One region of the Actinomadura sp. 21ATH genome, then DNA from elsewhere that is predicted to be linked to it. Evidence: riboswitches for the same ligand, from Rfam matches in the RefSeq annotation. Region 1 holds a riboswitch; each other region holds the start of a gene.
The links. Region 1 has a riboswitch for cobalamin ahead of ACA361_RS30830 (VWA domain-containing protein). Riboswitches for the same ligand answer to the same signal wherever they lie in the genome.
Positions count from the first base shown of each region.

Region 2: another riboswitch for cobalamin. It lies ahead of ACA361_RS17215 ((2Fe-2S) ferredoxin domain-containing protein); the one in region 1 lies ahead of ACA361_RS30830 (VWA domain-containing protein).
Region 3: another riboswitch for cobalamin. It lies ahead of ACA361_RS22740 (CbtB-domain containing protein); the one in region 1 lies ahead of ACA361_RS30830 (VWA domain-containing protein).

Region 1 is NZ_JBGNUR010000013.1:189,725-192,988, forward strand. Features, by position in the region: gene ACA361_RS30830 (VWA domain-containing protein) at 1-1,506, opposite strand, end outside; cobalamin riboswitch at 1,604-1,737, opposite strand; gene ACA361_RS30835 (TetR/AcrR family transcriptional regulator) at 1,871-2,566, shown strand; gene ACA361_RS30840 (ATP-binding protein) at 2,582-3,136, opposite strand.
Region 2 is NZ_JBGNUR010000005.1:19,714-22,977, forward strand. Features, by position in the region: gene ACA361_RS17210 (hypothetical protein) at 1-585, opposite strand, end outside; cobalamin riboswitch at 1,142-1,349, shown strand; gene ACA361_RS17215 ((2Fe-2S) ferredoxin domain-containing protein) at 1,462-1,767, shown strand; gene ACA361_RS17220 (ABC transporter substrate-binding protein) at 1,772-2,752, shown strand; gene ACA361_RS17225 (FecCD family ABC transporter permease) at 2,758-3,264, shown strand, end outside.
Region 3 is NZ_JBGNUR010000007.1:273,455-276,718, reverse strand. Features, by position in the region: gene ACA361_RS22750 ((2Fe-2S)-binding protein) at 428-1,120, shown strand; gene ACA361_RS22745 (CbtA family protein) at 1,109-1,855, opposite strand; gene ACA361_RS22740 (CbtB-domain containing protein) at 1,855-2,079, opposite strand; cobalamin riboswitch at 2,110-2,298, opposite strand; gene ACA361_RS22735 (LuxR C-terminal-related transcriptional regulator) at 2,621-3,264, shown strand, end outside.

The DNA.
Region 1 (3,264 bases):
CGGGCTGCGCGCCTTGGAGCGGCGGCCGGGCGCGCCCGCGCCGGTCCCCGGCACCGTGAACAGCCGGGGCCGGAACGCGGCGTCGGCGGGCGCGGGATCGGTCCCGTCCGGGCGGCCGGACTCGCCGGTCTCGGGGGCGTGCCGCTCGTCGGCGGGTCGCTCGCCGTCGGACTCGGTCACGGGACGGCCGCTGAGCAGGGCGTCCAGCACGCTGAGCGCGCCGCCGGGCCGATCGTCCGGCCGCCCGCCACCGCCGGGACCGCCGCCGCCGTCGCCGTCCGGGCCGTCGTCCTCGGGCGGCCCCTCGCCGCCGCCGTCCTCGCCGTCGCGCGGCGGCTCCGGCCGCGGCTCGGGCCCGGGGCGCGGCTCGGGCTCGGCTTCGGGCCGCTCCGGTTCCGGGGCGGCGTGCTCGTCGAGGATCTCGTCGAGCCGCCGCTCGTCGAGGCCGGGCGCGTCGAACGGGTCGCGGCGGCGCCGGTGCGGCAGCGCCAGCCGGGCCGCCGTCCGGACGTCCTCGGCGGTCACCACGGTCCGCCGGTGCCAGGCCGCCAGCGCGATCGCGGCGCGCGCCGTCACCAGGTCGGCGCGCAACCCGTCCACCTCGAACGCGGCGCACACCGCGGTGATCTGGCGGAGCGCGGCGTCGGTCAGCTCCACCCGCGGCAGCCGGGACTGCGCGGCGGCGATCCGGGCGGCCAGCTCCGCCTCGGCCAGCGCCCACCCGGCCGCGAACCGCACCGGGTCCTCCTCGAAGTCCAGCCGGCGCCGGACGACCTCCGCCCGCTCGGCCGGATCGCGGGTCGCCGCCACCTCGACCGTGAGCCCGAACCGGTCGAGCAGCTGCGGCCGCAGCTCGCCCTCCTCCGGGTTCATCGTGCCGACCAGCAGGAAGCGCGCGGCGTGCCGGACCGACACGCCCTCGCGCTCGACGTACGACTCGCCCATCGCCGCCGCGTCCAGCAGCAGGTCCACCAGGTGGTCGTGCAGCAGGTTGACCTCGTCGACGTACAGGACGCCGCGGTGCGCGGCGGCCAGCAGGCCCGGCTCGTACGCCTTCACGCCCTCGGTGAGCGCGCGCTCGATGTCGAGGGAGCCGGTGAGGCGGTCCTCGGAGGCGCCGACGGGGAGCTCGACCAGCCGCGCCGGGCGCTCCTCGGTCCCGGGCGGCTCGACCGGCGCGCCGGATCCGTCCCCGCCCTCGCCGGCCGTTCCGGCCCCGCCGTCCTCGTCCTCGGCGTCGTACACCGGGTGCGGGCCGTCGGGGCAGCCGGGATCGGGGTCGCGCGGGTCGCAGGCGAACCGGCAGCCCGCCACCACCCGCGTCGACGGCAGCAGATCGGCCAGCGCGCGGACGATCGTCGACTTGGCGGTGCCCTTCTCGCCCCGTACCAGCACGCCGCCCACGCCCGGGGACACCGCGTTGATCAGCAGCGCCAGCTTGAGGTCGTCCATCCCGACGACGGCGGAAAAGGGGTAGCGCGCCGCGGCGGCGCGCGCACGGCTCATCGGCCCATCAGACAGGGCATGCCTCATCGTCCTTCCCTCGGGTGTCCACGCCCGTGGCGGCTGTTCGCGGGCACCGGAGCGCCCGCCACGACGGCCGGAGTCTCCTGGCTCCCGGATCGCCGCTCCCCCTCGGCCTTCCAGCGTCCCTGGCGGGACGCCGTGGCCGCTTTCGAGGGGGAGCTCCCCATGGTCACAGTTGCGGGACAGCCCCGGATTCGCACCGGGTTCCTCCGCTTCCGTCGCCTGCACAGGATGGCATACCGCCCTGACCGGCCCAAGTCGCGCCCAGGTGACAGCGCCGCGGCGGGCCCCGCGCGAGCCCCGGGGCGGGCCCGCCGGTCGCGCCGCCGCATAGGCTGTCCGGGTGGCCCAGTCACCCTCCCGCAGCCCGGATTCCCGCCGCTACCAGCGGCTGTCCCCGGACGAGCGGCGCGACCAGATCCTCGGCGTCGCGCGGCGGATGTTCACCGAGCTGCCGTACGCCGAGGTCTCCACGTCCGCGATCGCGGCGGAGGCCGGGGTGCGGCGCGGGCTCCTGCACTACTACTTCGGCACCAAGCGCGAGCTGTTCCTGGAGGTCGTCCGGGACCTGTCCGGCGCGGCCGCGATGGTGGCCCCGCCGCCGGACGAGAACCGTTCCCTGGAGGAGGCCGTCGACCTGTGCGTCCGGCTCTTCCTGGAGGCCGCCGAGGGGAACGCGACGACCTGGTTCGCGGCGGTGGACGCCGAGGGGTTCGGGCGCGACCCGCAGCTCCTGCACATCGTCAACCGGTTCCGCGACCTGACGGTCGAGCACATGCTCGCCGTGCTGCGGATGGAGCCGACCGGCACGCTGCGGGCCGTGCTGCGCACGTACTCCGGGCTGGCGGAGGCGGCCACCCGCCAGTGGCTCCAGGAGGGCACCCTCGACCGCGGGCAGGTGTACACGCTGCTGTCCCGCTCGCTGCTGGCGCTGCTGACCGACATCGCCCCCGCCGTCGAGGACGCCCGCGCGGCCGGAACCGAAGCGGGAGACGGGGCCGAGGCCGGCGACGCGGCGGCGGCCCCGGCCGGCGCCTGACGGCCGGGGCCGCCGTCAGGGCAGCCGGGCCTCGCCGGGCACCGCGAACCAGACCGCCTTGCCCGGCACCCCGGGCGCGCGGCGCGAGAACGTGCGCAGCATGCCCCAGCGGCCGTCCGACAGCTCGCGGACGATGCTGAGCCCGCGGCCGTAGTCGCCGGACGTCCAGGAGTAGGCGGGCAGCAGCGTGGCCGCGTGCCGGTCGAACACCGCGCACCGCAGCTCGCCGGGCGGCCCCGCGTACAGCCACAGCTCGTGCGGGCCGTGCTCGCGGGCGTGCTGGTGGGCGTTGGTGGCCAGCTCGCTGACCATCAGCCGCGCGTCGCCGGCGGCGGCGCGCGGCACGCCCGCCTCGGCCAGCGCCGCGGCCAGCGTGGACCGGGCGTGGCCGGCGCAGGCGGGGCCCGCCGGCAGCGTCCAGGTCAGGCCACCGGACGGCGGCGCGGCGGGGACCGCGGCGGTCGGGACCTGTGGCGGGACGGTCGGTGCGAGGGGGACGGCGTCGCCGAGGGAGGCCGGCGGGTACGGGGCGTGACCGGCGAGGCCGGCCGTCTCTGGCGAGGTCTTCACGGGATCCTCCCGTGTAGTTCCGTGGTGCGCGGTGGTGAACCGCACGGTCACTGAGTGTTTCCGTTCGGTCACATGAGCACAGCTTCGCGTGAGATTCTCAGTTCCGCAACACGCTTCGCGAGATTGCC
Region 2 (3,264 bases), on a different contig from region 1:
CGGGTCGTTGTCGCGGGGGGCGTAGACCGATACCACGAGCGGTTCCGAACGCGTTCCGCCGACGGTGTCGCCTTCCGGTCTCAGCTGGAACCCGTGCTCCCGCAGGCGGGCGCGGACGGCGTCCATGCGGTCGTAGCCCGCCATCCGGCGCCGGATGGCCGCCTGTTCGTCGGGGGTGAACTTCCGCGCCGATCGAGCGTGCGCGGTCCCGGGGACGATGACCGAGCCGGCGACCACGCCCAGGCCGATCAGGCCGGTACGCAGGAAGTTCCGTCGTCCTCCGTCGTCCTCGGCGTGATCCTCGCCGAGCGCCCTGAGGACTGCCATGCTGCGCCGCGGGCCCAGGAGCCGTACGAGCGCCGACACCATTCTCCTCCCCGTCAGCAGCCGGGGACGGGGGCCGGACAGCACCACCAGGGCGGGCCGGTTCGGGAGTTCGACGCCGGCGTCGGCCGCCCACCGCGCAGCGCGCGGATCGGTGAGCCGCACGGCGTCCAGTCTGCCCGCGGAGACCTCCACGACCTCGGCGGCAAGGCGCCCGCAGCGGCCGCACGTGCCCTCGAACAGCAGAATGTGCTCGGTCATGAGTACCTCCTTTTAAGGAGAATCGGGCAGCATTGATCCCATCGATGACGTGGCTCTTGATTTCGTAACATGAAAGTAGGCGGATTCGGGTACCGCTCCTAGGGCCGAAGGGCCCCAATGCCGTCCGACCGGCCATTCTCCCGGACGTAGAAAAACAGCCCCGTCCGACAGGCCCCTGGGAGAGGCGAGGAGTTGATCTCCTCCTTCTCCCCGGCGACTCATGGCGCCTCGGGCGATCAACTTCTCGACCTCACTGCGCTTTTCCTATTGCATGGGCTTCGCCGTGGCGGTCAGGCTGCTGGGCGGCCGTCATTCGGGGAGGTCCTGGGCATCCGACCTGTGGGTCGTGCCGGCTGGGGTCGTGAGCTGATCGCCGAGGCGGCTGCGCCTGGCGCATCCGCCCGAGTTCGACCTCATGGCGCGCGTCGCGGGCCTCGGCCTGCGCGAACGGTGGGGCGAGCCGTACACCGCCTCCGGCCGGCGCCATGTCAGCGTCTACGAGCGGCGGTCGCGCCTCCTGACCGGGCGGTGCGCTCCGCGCGACGGGGTTCCACCTTGTTGCGATTATTGTGCAAGTGCCGCATGTGACACCATGTGCGGTGTAGGCGACGGCGGACGAGGAAGCCGGTGCGAATCCGGCGCGGTCCCGCCACTGTGATCGGCGAGCGGATCCCGAACCATGCCACTGCCCGCGTACGCGGGCGGGAAGGCCGGGACGAGCGTTGACCCGAGAGCCAGGAGACTCACGCGGTCGCCTCCTCGATGGAACTGGGGCGGATCTCCCCAGAGAGGAGGGGCTGTATGCCCGTGGGTTCTCCGGGCCCGGCACCGTGCCGGGTGACGGTGTGCCGGGATTGCTGCTGCGGCCGTCCCAAGGTGACCGGCATCGATCACGACGACCAGCTGGCGCGGCTGACCGAGGCCGTCCCGGTCCGTGTCTCGCACTGCCTGGACGTGTGCGAGCGGGCCAACGTCATCGTCGTGCAGCCCTCGTCCGCCGGCCGCGCGCGGGGCGCGCGGCCGGTGTGGCTGGGGCTGGTGAACGACTCCGCGGCCACAGAGGACATCGTCGCCTGGGTGCGCGCCGGCGGTCCCGGGCTCGCCGAGCCTCCCGCCGTTCTGGACCTGTACTCCTTCACGCCGCCGCGACGTCCGGCGGCCGGTTCGTACCGTGAGAGGTGATGTCATGATCCGCATGCGCCCCGGCGTGGTGCTGGCGGCGGTGCTGCTGGTGGCGGGATGCGGTGGCGGTACGGAGCGCGCCACCGCCGGGCCGGGGGGCGCGCCGCCGTCCGGGTTTCCGGTGACGGTGGCCAGCTGCGGGGTGACCACGACGTACCAGCGGCCGCCGCAGCGCGCGGTGTCGCTGAACCAGCACGCGACCGAGGTGATGCTGGCGCTCGGGCTGGAGAAGTCGATGGTGGGCACCGGATACCTCGACGACAGGGTGCTGCCGGAGTTCCAGGCCGCCTACGGCCGGGTGAAGGTGATCTCCAAGGAGTACCCCTCGTTCGAGACCCTGCTGGCGGCCGAGCCCGACTTCGTCTACGGCGGCTGGAAGAGCGCCTTCGAGGAGAAGGAAGGGCGCTCCCGGGCCGCGCTGAAGAAGGCCGGGATCGACACCCACCTCAACGGCGAGGAGTGCCCCGAGGGGCCGGTCACCATGGCCACCGTCGAGGAAGAGCTCCGGACCCTCGCCAAGATCTTCGGCGTCCCGGACCGGGCCGACCGGCGGATCGCCTCGCTGCGCGCCGTCCTGGACGGCGTCAGGGGCAGGCTGTCGGGCGTCTCCCCGGTCAAGGTGGCCGTCTACGACAGCGGCGAGAAGACGGTGTTCACGGCGGGCGGCGCCGGGATCGGCAACGAGATGATCCGCCTGGCCGGCGGCACCAACCTGTTCGCCGACGTGGACAAGCCCTACGGGGACGTCTCGTTCGAGCAGTTCGCCGAGCGCGCACCCGACGTGATCCTCATCTACGACTACGGCGACCGGTCCGCCGAGGACAAGAAGAGGTTCCTGCTGGGCAACCCGGCGCTCAAGGACGTCCCCGCCATCGAGAACGAGCGGTTCGCGACACTGCCGCTGTCGTCCACGGTCACCGGCGTGCGGGTGGCGGCCGCGGTCGACTCGCTGGCCCGGCAGCTGCACCCGGACCGCTTCAGGTGACCGACCTGGCCGAACCGCGCGCCGCCGGCGCCCCGGCCACGGACGGCGCGGGCGCGCCCCGGTCCCGGCGGCGCGTCCCCTACGCGCTGGTGCTGGCGGCGCTGGTCGCGCTGGTGCTGGCGGCGGCGACGGCCGGGATCGCCGCCGGGTCGGTACGGGTCCCGCCCGACCAGGTCTGGGGCATCCTCCTGCATCGGATCCATCCCGCACTGGCCGCCCCCGACTGGACGCCCGTCCGCGCGACGATCGTGCTGGACGTCCGGCTCCCCCGCGTCCTGCTGTGCGCGGTCGTCGGCGCGGGCCTGTCGGTGTGCGGCATGGCGCTCCAGGCGCTGGTGCGCAACCCGCTCGCCGATCCCATGCTGCTGGGGGTCTCGTCCGGCGCGACGGTCGGGGCGGTCCTGGTCGTGGTGCTGCACGTGTCCTGGTTCGGGGCGTTCTCGCTGCCGCTGGCCGCGTTCACCGGGGCGCTGCTGGCGCTGGTCCTGGTGTACTTCCTGGCCCGGGCCGGC
Region 3 (3,264 bases), on a different contig from region 1:
CCGCCGTGGTCCCGTCCGGGGCCACGGCGGTGGCGTCTCACCATGTGGGAAGTTCGGCCACGGGTCAAGACAGGCGCCTTGACATGCGGGTAACGTGGCCGGTGACATGCGGCGCTTCGTAGTGATCCTTCGCTGCCGCGACGGGGCCTGACAGGCGGGCCACCCCCGTCGCGGAGTCAGCGCTCGGCCGTAAGCCCTTCGATCTTCTCGCTTCCGCGAAGCCTTGGAGTACGCATGAACACCCACGTTTCCGCCACGCCCGACGACGCCGCCGAAGAGGCCGCCCGGGCGCTGCAGACCGCCCTGGACCGCCGCGACAACGGCGGCCGCCCCGCCAAGTGACCCCCGGGTCGACTCGTGGCGTGTCGCCCCGCGGCGCCCCCTCCGCGGGGGCAACACGCCACGAGTGAACGGCTAGGGTGGCGCGGTGGCCGGAGTCGAACGGATCGGGACGCGGGACGTCGCCGGGGTGCTGGGCGAGGTCGCCGCGCTCGGGGCGTTCTTCGAGATCAGGACCGATCCGGCCGAGGAGGCCGATCCGACCTGGCGGCCGCTGCCCGAGCCCGACACCGCCCGGCTGGACGGGCTCGTGGACGCCTACGGGCGGCGGCTCGGCACCGGTGAGCGGCGCGTCGCGGCGTCGATCCTCTTCCAGGGGCTCGCGTCGCGGCTCTGGTCGCCGGTGATCGCGGCCGCCGCGCTCGGGACCGTACCGGACCTGTCGGGCCTGCACTGGCGGTGGGCGCCGGGCGCGCCGATCGCGCTGTGGCTGGCCGATCCCGCGGGCCGTCAGGCCGCCGGTCCGGCCGCGCTCGCCGATCTCGTCCACGCGGAGGTCGTGCGGCGGCACCTCGAACCGCTCCGCGCGGCCCTGTGCGAGGTCGTCCGGCTGGCGGACGGGCTGATGTGGGGGAACGCCGCGTCCGCCCTGGCCGGCAGCCTGCGCCCCGGCGTCGCCGCGCCGGCCGCCGCCCTCGTCCGCGAGCTGCTCGCGCGCGAGCCGCTGAAGGGTACGGGGGAGTTCGGCCGGCACGGCTTCGTCCGGCGCAGCTGCTGCCTCTACTACCGGGTGCCGCCCGGCGGCGAGATGTGCGGCGACTGCGCCCTGCTACGCCGCTAGCGGCTCCTTCCGCGAAGCCGCCTCCCGGCGGTGCGACCGTTCCGTCAGGGCGCCGAACAGCAGGCCCAGCGTGGCCCACAGGACGACCTGGACGCCGAGCGAGGCGATCCGGAAGTCCCACAGCACCGTGCCGGGGAACCCGTCGGCGACCGCGTCCGGCCGCGGCGTGAGCCGGAAGACGGCCGCGACCACGACCGCGAACCCGGCGGCCGTGGCGGTCGCCGCGTTCCAGCCGCCCAGCCGCGGCGCCAGCCGGGTGAAGACGACCACCGCGGCGGCGGTGGCGAGCACGCCCAGCGCGACCATGCCGAAGTACAGCGCGGTACGGCCCCCGATCGTCTCGGGCGCGCCCACGGCGGGCGGCGTCGGCGGATACTTCAGGAACGGCACCAGCACGAGAGCCGTGAAGCCGCCCAGCGCGACCAGGGCCGCCGTGGCGCGGGCGCCGAGCGCGCCGATCCGGCCGTACGCGAAGGCGAACGCGATCGAGAACAGCCCGCCGACCGCCACGCCGTAGAACGCCATGGCCGTGATGAGGCCGCTCGTCCGCTGGACGGTGCGGCTCACCACCACCTCCTCCTCGGCGCCGTGCCCCGCGTGCGCGTGCGCGGCCCGCGCCTCCTCGAACGCGATCGCCTTGTCCGCCTGCGGCTCGCCGTAGATCCAGGCGACCAGGAGGCCCGCCGCGGCGGCGGCCAGGCCGGCGAGCAGGCCGCGGATGAGAAGCGCCCGCATCAGTGGCAGGGGAAGCCGAGCAGGTGCCGGCCGTCGTGCGTGAACTCGTGCACCCACGTGCCGCCGAAGAGGGAGGTGGCGCCCTGCTCGGCGCCGGTGAAGTAGAGCAGCGCGGCGCCCAGGACCAGGGCGAGGACCGCCCAGGGAAGGATCTCGCGCACGGGTACGCGCCGTACGGGCGGCGCCTCGGGAACGGCCTGCCGTGCCATGTCGGCCTGCGACATCGGGGTCTCCTCACGGGGTGCACTCGCCCCGGTAGCGGGAGGACGACGGGTCAGTCTCCTGACTCCCAGATCATCGCCACCCTCCGACCTTCCAGCCGGGTACGGCCGTGGTCGCGTGCGGGGGAGGCTCCCTGGTCACAGTGGCGGGACCGTCCTGGAATCGCACCAGGTTCCTGCGCACCGTCGCCTCGAATGTGAACTTGTCGCCCCGAGGTTCCCTTCGCCGGGCTTCCAAGTCAAGCGCGGTGCGCACAGGTGAGACATATGTGGGAGGGGGCGCCACCCGTATCTCCCCCCGCTGGAGATGCGGACGGTGCCCCCTCCCGCCCCGGCGGCGGCGTTGTTTCGGCCGGCCGCCGCCGGTGCCTCGCGCGGCCGTTCCGGAAGCTCCCACGTCCCGGAAAGGTCCCGCACCATCGAGAGTGCCGCGACGGCGCCGGGTGTGCATGAGTAGCCCCTACTCAATTCCCTGAGCGATTCCCCGGGCGGTCCCGCGCGCATCGTCTGGTGGCGCGCGGTGAGCGTCCGTACGATCCCTGTTGTGCGGACCTCATGGCCGTTCACCGGCCGTACGTCGACGCTCGACGAGATGGGCGCCCTGCTGAGCGCGCGCGAGGCGCGGGGCGTGGTCGTCGCGGGGGACGCCGGGGTGGGCAAGACCCGGCTGGCCGGCGAGGCGCTGCGGCGCCTTGAGCCGGCCCGGTTCACCGTGCTGCGGCTCGGCGGGAGCACTGCGGAGGCGGCGATCCCGTTCGGGGCGTTCGGGCACGTCCTGGCCGTGGAGGCGCTGGACCTGGCGGTCAACCCGATGCGGCGGGCCGCGGAGGCGGTGCGCGCGCTCGCCGGCGGCCGCCCGCTGCTGGTGGCGGTCGACGACGCGCACCTGCTCGACCCGGCGTCGGCGGCGCTGGTGCACCACCTGGTGCTCCAGCGGGACGCGCGGGTGCTGGCGACGGTGCGCGCCGGCGAGCCGGCCCCCGACCCCGTGACGGCGCTCTGGAAGGACGATCTGGCCCGCCGGCTGGACCTGGTCCCGCTGACCCTGGCCGAGAGCCAGGCGGTCGTGGAGGCCGCGCTGGGCGGCCAGCTCGCCGAGTCGACCGCGCGGCGGCTCCACCACAGCACCCGCGGCAACCTGCTGTTCCTGCGCGAGCTGGTGCAGGCGGGCCTGGACCAGGGGCGGCT